DNA from 2 places in the Kitasatospora sp. NPDC005751 genome. Region 1 is predicted to be linked to the other one. Evidence: predicted binding sites of a transcription regulator. Region 1 holds the regulator's gene; the other holds the start of a gene.
The links. Region 1 encodes HrcA, which represses chaperone genes, less so after heat shock. Its sites were predicted from a motif close to TTNGCACTCNGNNNNNCNGAGTGCNAA; they were not measured.
Positions count from the first base shown of each region.

Region 2: a site for HrcA is predicted at 1,891-1,917, ahead of groL (chaperonin GroEL). Genes of this name have one in related genera too.

Region 1 covers NZ_JBEXYC010000028.1:67,458-70,798, reverse strand. The annotation lists gene dnaJ (molecular chaperone DnaJ) at 1-1,052, opposite strand, end outside; gene hrcA (heat-inducible transcriptional repressor HrcA) at 1,129-2,163, opposite strand; gene htpX (zinc metalloprotease HtpX) at 2,424-3,341, shown strand, end outside.
Region 2 covers NZ_JBEXYC010000004.1:224,626-227,966, forward strand. The annotation lists gene ABZ497_RS07020 (hypothetical protein) at 1-11, opposite strand, end outside; gene groL (chaperonin GroEL) at 112-1,734, opposite strand; gene ABZ497_RS07030 (cold-shock protein) at 2,149-2,352, opposite strand; gene ABZ497_RS07035 (ubiquitin-like small modifier protein 1) at 2,956-3,234, opposite strand; gene thrC (threonine synthase) at 3,297-3,341, opposite strand, start outside.

The sequences.
Region 1 (3,341 bases):
AGCACCGCGAGCCGGCGCAGCAGGTCCTCCTGTTCGGGGTCGAGCTTGGTGGGCGTCTGCACCTCGACGTGCACTATCAAGTCGCCCCGGCCGCCGCCGCGCAGATGGGTGATGCCGCGGGCGTGCAGCGGGATCGACTGGCCGGACTGGGTGCCGGGCCGGATGTCGACCTCCTCCAGCCCGTCCAGGGTCTGCAGCGGCACCTGGGTGCCGAGCGAGGCGGCCGTCATCGGGATGGTGACCGTGCAGTGCAGGTCGTCGCCGCGGCGCTGGAAGGTCGGGTGGGTGCTCTCGGCGATCTCGACGTAGAGGTCGCCGGCCGGGCCGCCGCCGGGGCCGACCTCGCCCTCGCCGGCCAGCTGGATCCGGGTGCCGTTGTCGACACCGGCCGGGATCTTCACGGTCAGGGTGCGGCGGGCCCGCACGCGGCCGTCGCCGGCGCACTCCGGGCACGGGGTCGGCACGACGGTGCCGAAGCCCTGGCACTGCGGGCAGGGCCGGGAGGTCATGACCTGGCCCAGGAAGGACCGGGTGACCTGGGAGACCTCGCCCTTGCCGCGACACATGTCACAGGTCTGCGCGGAGGTGCCGGGGGCGGCGCCCTCGCCGCTGCACGTGGTGCAGGTGACGGCGGTGTCGACCTGGAGTTCCTTGGTGGTGCCGAACGCGGCCTCCTCCAGGGTGATCTCCAGCCGGATCATGGCGTCCTGGCCGCGCCGGGTGCGCGAGCGCGGGCCGCGCTGACCGGCGGCCGCGCCGAAGAACGCGTCCATGATGTCGGAGAAGCCGAACCCGGCCGCGCCCGCGCCGAAGCCGCCCGCGCCTCCGCCGTTGGGCGAGAGGGGATCCCCGCCGAGGTCGTAGACCTGCCGCTTCTGCGGGTCGGAGAGGACCTCGTAGGCGGCGTTGATCTCCTTGAACCGCTCCTGCGTCTTCGGGTCGGGGTTGACGTCCGGGTGCAGTTCGCGCGCCAGGCGCCGGAACGCCTTCTTGATCTCGTCCTGCCCCGCATCCCGTCGGACGCCGAGTACCGCGTAGTAGTCCGTGGCCACCAAATGCTCCGCTTGTTCCGCCTGTAGAAGTGCTTGCGACTGGTACCGGTGTCACCTGTGTGACACCGGTCGTTCCCTACGACTCGGCCAGGATCTGGCCCACGTACCGTGCCACCGCTCGCACCGCCCCCATTGTGCCCGGATAGTCCATCCGGGTCGGACCGATCACACCCAGTTTGGCCACGCTCTCGTCGCCCGAACCGTAACCGACCGAGACGACCGAGGTGGAATTGAGCCCTTCGTACGCGTTCTCCCGGCCGATCCGGACCGTCATCCCGGCGTCCGCCGTCTCACCCAGGAGGCGCAGCAGGACGACCTGCTCCTCCAGCGCCTCCAGCACCGGCTGGATGGTGAGCGGGAAGTCGTGGCCGAAGCGGGTCAGGTTGGCCGTGCCGGCCAGCATGATCCGCTCCTCGTTCTGCTCGGCGAGCGCCTCGAAGAGCGTCGCCAGGACGACGGTGACGGCCGGCCGGTCCACCGCCTCGAACATCGCCGGGAGCTCGTCCAGCAGCCCCGGCACGTCGGGCAGCCGCACGCCGACGGCCCTCGTGTTGATCTTGGCACGGAGGTCCGCGAGGACCACCTCGCCGACCTGACCCGGGCAGTCGACCATCCGCTGCTCGACCCGGCCGGTGTTGGTGATCAGGACCAGCATGACCTTGGCCGGAGCGAGTGCGACCAGCTCGATGTGGCGCACCGTGGACCGGGAGAGCGAGGGGTACTGGACCACCGCCACCTGCCGGGTGAGCTGGGCGAGCAGCCGGACCGTGCGGGCGACCACGTCGTCCAGGTCCACCGCGCCGTCCAGGAAGTGCCGGATCGCCCGCCGCTCGGGCGCGCTCATCGGCTTGACCTCGGCGAGCCGGTCGACGAAGAGGCGGTACCCCTTGTCGGTGGGGATCCGCCCGGCGCTGGTGTGCGGCTGGTGGATGAAGCCGTCCTCCTCCAGCGCGGCCATGTCGTTGCGGACGGTGGCCGGGGAGACCCCGAGGTTGTGGCGTTCGACGAGAGCCTTGGAGCCGACCGGCTCCTCGGTGCCCACGTAGTCCTGGACGATGGCGCGGAGCACGGCGAGCTTGCGTTCGTCGAGCTGGCGGACCTCACCGGCCATGGGGCACGCACCTCCCTCTTCGCACGTTGTCCGTGGTGACGTGTGTCGTTCCGGCATGGTGCGGTCCGCCGGGCGGACCGCGTCCTTTGGCACTCTGAACAGAGGAGTGCCAGAACCGTACCTGCCAGTGTAAGGCCCGGGTCCGACGGCAGGAACGGCACCGCCGGGGTGATCCTGCCCGCATCGCGCGGCGCGCGGGTGATGCCGCGGGACCGGCCGGGTGGCAGCATCGATAGCGAACGGCGAACGGAGGACCAGCGATGTCGACCTCGGGCCAGCCCACCCGCTTCGCCCCGGACCGCGGCCTGACCGGCCGGATGGTCGGGACCATGTTCGTGATCGGGCTCCTGTACGTGGGTTTCACCGGCCTGCTGATCGCGCTGCTGCGCGGCGCCTGGCCACTGATCGTGCTGATCTCCGGCGGGCTGTTCGTGGCCCAGTTCTGGTTCAGCGACAAGATCACCGAACGGGCGATGGGCGCCCACCGGGTGACCCCGGAGCAGTACCCCCAGCTGCACGGCACCGTCGACCGGCTCTGCGCCCTCGCCGACATGCCCAAACCCCGGGTGGCGGTCGCCGACAACGACATGCCGAACGCCTTCGCGACCGGCCGCAACCCGCAGAACGCGGTGGTCTGCGTCACCACCGGGCTGCTGCGGCGGCTGGAACCGGAGGAACTGGAGGGCGTCCTGGCGCACGAGCTGTCGCACGTCGCCCACCGGGACGTCGCGGTGATGACCATCGCCGGCTTCCTCGGCGTACTGGCCGGGGCGATGACCCGGATCGCGATGTACGGCGGCTTCATGGGCGGCGGCCGCAACAGCAACGACTCCAACGCCGCGATCGCCGCGCTGGTCATCCCGCTGGTGTCGGTGGTGGTGTACGCGATCAGCTTCCTGCTGACCCGGCTGCTCTCCCGCTACCGGGAGCTGGCCGCCGACCGGGCCGCCGCCCAGCTCACCGGCCGGCCCAGCGCACTGGCCTCGGCGCTCACCAAGGTGACCGGCCAGATCGCCGCGATCCCGACCAAGGACCTGCGCCAGGCCCAGCCGTACAACGCCTTCTACTTCGCCCCCGCGCTGAGCGCCCGGGAGGCCGCCTCGCAGCTGTTCTCCACCCACCCCTCGCTGGAGAAGCGGCTGGAGCAGCTGGCGAAGATCTCCACCCAGCTCGGCCGC
Region 2 (3,341 bases), on a different contig from region 1:
GTGGCAGCCATCCGTCCATTGTCCCAAAACGGCGCCGGACACAACGCCGCACGGGCGGCTCCCCGAGGGGAACCGCCCGTGCGATCGGGAAACGACCGATCCCGGAGGGGATCAGAAGTCCATGTCACCGCCCGGCATGCCGCCGCCGGCGGCCGCGGCGGCCTTCTCCGGCTTGTCGGCGATGACGGCCTCGGTGGTGAGGAAGAGCGCCGCGATGGAGGCGGCGTTCTGCAGCGCGGAACGGGTGACCTTCGCCGGGTCGATGATGCCCTCGGCGATGAGGTCGACGTAGGTGTTGGTGGCGGCGTTCAGGCCGTGGCCGGCGGGGAGGTTGCGCACCTTCTCCACCACGACACCGCCCTCGAGGCCGGCGTTGGTCGCGATCTGCTTGATCGGGGCCTCCAGCGCCACGCGGACGATGTTGGCACCGGTGGCCTCGTCGCCCTCCAGCTCCAGCTTGTCGAACGCGACACCGGCCTGCAGCAGCGCGACGCCACCACCGGCGACGATGCCCTCCTCGACGGCGGCCTTCGCGTTGCGGACGGCGTCCTCGATGCGGTGCTTGCGCTCCTTGAGCTCCACCTCGGTGGCCGCGCCGGCCTTGATGACGGCCACGCCGCCGGCCAGCTTGGCGAGGCGCTCCTGGAGCTTCTCGCGGTCGTAGTCCGAGTCGCTGTTCTCGATCTCGGCACGGATCTGGTTCACGCGGCCGGCGACCTGGTCGCTGTCGCCGCCACCGTCGACGATGGTGGTCTCGTCCTTGGTGATGACCACCTTGCGGGCGGTGCCCAGCAGGTCGATGCCGGCGTTCTCCAGCTTGAGGCCGACCTCCTCGGAGATCACGGTGCCACCGGTGAGGATGGCGATGTCGCCGAGCATGGCCTTGCGGCGGTCGCCGAAGCCCGGGGCCTTGACGGCGACGGACTTGAAGGTGCCGCGGATCTTGTTCACGACCAGGGTCGACAGGGCCTCGCCCTCGACGTCCTCGGCGATGATGACGAGCGGCTTGCCGCTCTGCATGACCTTCTCCAGCAGCGGGAGCAGGTCCTTGACCGAGCCGATCTTGGAGTTGGCGATGAGGATGTACGGGTCCTCGAACGTCGCCTCCATCCGCTCCAGGTCAGTGGCGAAGTAGGCGGAGATGTAGCCCTTGTCGAAGCGCATGCCCTCGGTGAGCTCGAGCTCCAGACCGAAGGTGTTGCTCTCCTCGACGGTGATGACGCCTTCCTTGCCGACCTTGTCCATGGCCTCGGCGATGAGCTCGCCGATCTGGGTGTCGGCGGCCGAGATGGAGGCGGTGGAGGCGATCTGCTCCTTGGTCTCCACGTCCTTGGCCTGGGCCAGCAGCTGGTCCGAGACGGCCTGGACGGCCTTCTCGATACCGCGCTTCAGGGCCATCGGGTTGGCGCCGGCGGCGACGTTGCGCAGACCCTCGCGAACGAGCGCCTGGGCCAGCACGGTGGCGGTGGTGGTGCCGTCACCCGCGACGTCGTCGGTCTTCTTGGCGACCTCCTTGACGAGCTCCGCGCCGATCTTCTCGTAGGGGTCCTCGAGCTCGATCTCCTTGGCGATGGAGACACCGTCGTTGGTGATCGTGGGGGCGCCCCACTTCTTCTCCAGCACGACGTTGCGGCCCTTGGGGCCGAGCGTGACCTTCACCGCGTCGGCGAGCTGGTTCATGCCACGCTCAAGGCCGCGGCGAGCTTCCTCATCAAAGGCGATGATCTTGGCCATCAGAAGTGGTCCTCCGGGACACGGTCGACTGCTCGGACCAAGGGGTGCCCGCGACGGACGGCCCTGGTGTGCGGGGGTCCTTTCCCCTACCGCTCCCGGGGGCCTCACCGACCCAGTCCGCTGTCACTCTCACACTGTGAGTGCTAACGCCAATGATTAGCACTCCGGGTAGGCGAGTGCAAGCCCAATCGCCCAACCCGCGAGCCGCGTCCGCCCCCTGCGGCCGCCGTCGGCGAGCCCCCGGCGAGCCCCCGCTGGGCCGCCGCCGGGTGTTCGGCACCCCCGCGCCGGACGCCGCGCGGGCCCCCGCCGGACATGCCGACGGGCCCGTACGACATGTGTCGTACGGGCCCGTCGTGAAGCAAGAGGTGCACCAGCCGAATGGGCCGAGCCGAACTCCTGGGGTCGGAAAGGTCAGACCGCGGCGCGGACCATGTCCGCCTGCGGGCCCTTCTGCCCCTGAGAGATCTCGAACTCGACCCGCTGGCCCTCCTCAAGGGTGCGGTAGCCGTCCATCTGGATCGCGCTGTAGTGGACGAAGACGTCCGCACCACCGTCGACCGCGATGAAGCCGTAGCCCTTCTCCGCGTTGAACCACTTGACGGTGCCCTGAGCCATTCCGAACTCCCCTAGTGCTGTGCTGGCCCTTCACGCGCCCGCAGGTCGCGGGCCCGGGTCTGGTTTGAGGCCGGCCCGGGGAACCCCCCCTGGGCGCAGCCGTGCACGCCACAATCGTCCGCGGAGACCACCGGAAGGCCTCCGGTGAGCGGGTGATTGCGTCGACCGCGGCTGAATGTATCCGGATCGACGCCCTCTGCAACAGGGTCAACCGCTGGGAATTCCCTAGGTCCGCCAGGGGACAGGCCAGACCAAAGCGGGAGGAAATCGGCATTTCACGCCGGACATAGCGGACGAATTACTCAAATGCCTTCGAGAATTCTGACATCGGCCTGACATGTTTCACGGCCACGGCCCCGGCGCCGGTCTCAGCGGCCGGACAGACACCGGCGGTACGGGCGCGGACGGAGTTCGAGTACCGGCGCGAGGGGGATGGGGCGGCCCTCTTCCCGGACGAGCCACACTCTACTCCCCCGGACTGCGAAATATTCCCGCCGGAATGCGGCGGGCCGCCCGCGCGTACGGAGATCGGAATTCCGTACGCACGGACGGCCCGGTCGAAAACGGGTCGGCCGATGAAAGGCCTGGTCGGAAAGGGGCGGATCAGCAGCCGCCGGCCACCGCCGGAATGATCGAAACGCTCGCGCCGTCCTTGATCTCGGTGGCCAGGCCCTCGGCGAACCGGACGTCGTCGTCGTTGACGTAGACGTTGACGAACCGGCGCAGCTTGCCGGCGTCGTCCAGGATCCGGGCGGCGATCCCGGCGTGGTTCCGCTCCAGGTCGGCGATGACGTCGCCCAGGGTGGCGCCCTCGGCGGCCACCTCGGCGGCGCCGCCGGTGTAGGTGCGCAGGATGGTCGGGATGCGGACGGTGGCGCTCATGGGGGATCTCCTCGGGCGGTGCGGCCGGGCGGCCGGTACGGGCTGCGGGGGCTGCGGGCGGGTCAGGCGGACGCGAGGCCGGCGTCGCGGAACGAGGCCAGCGTCGG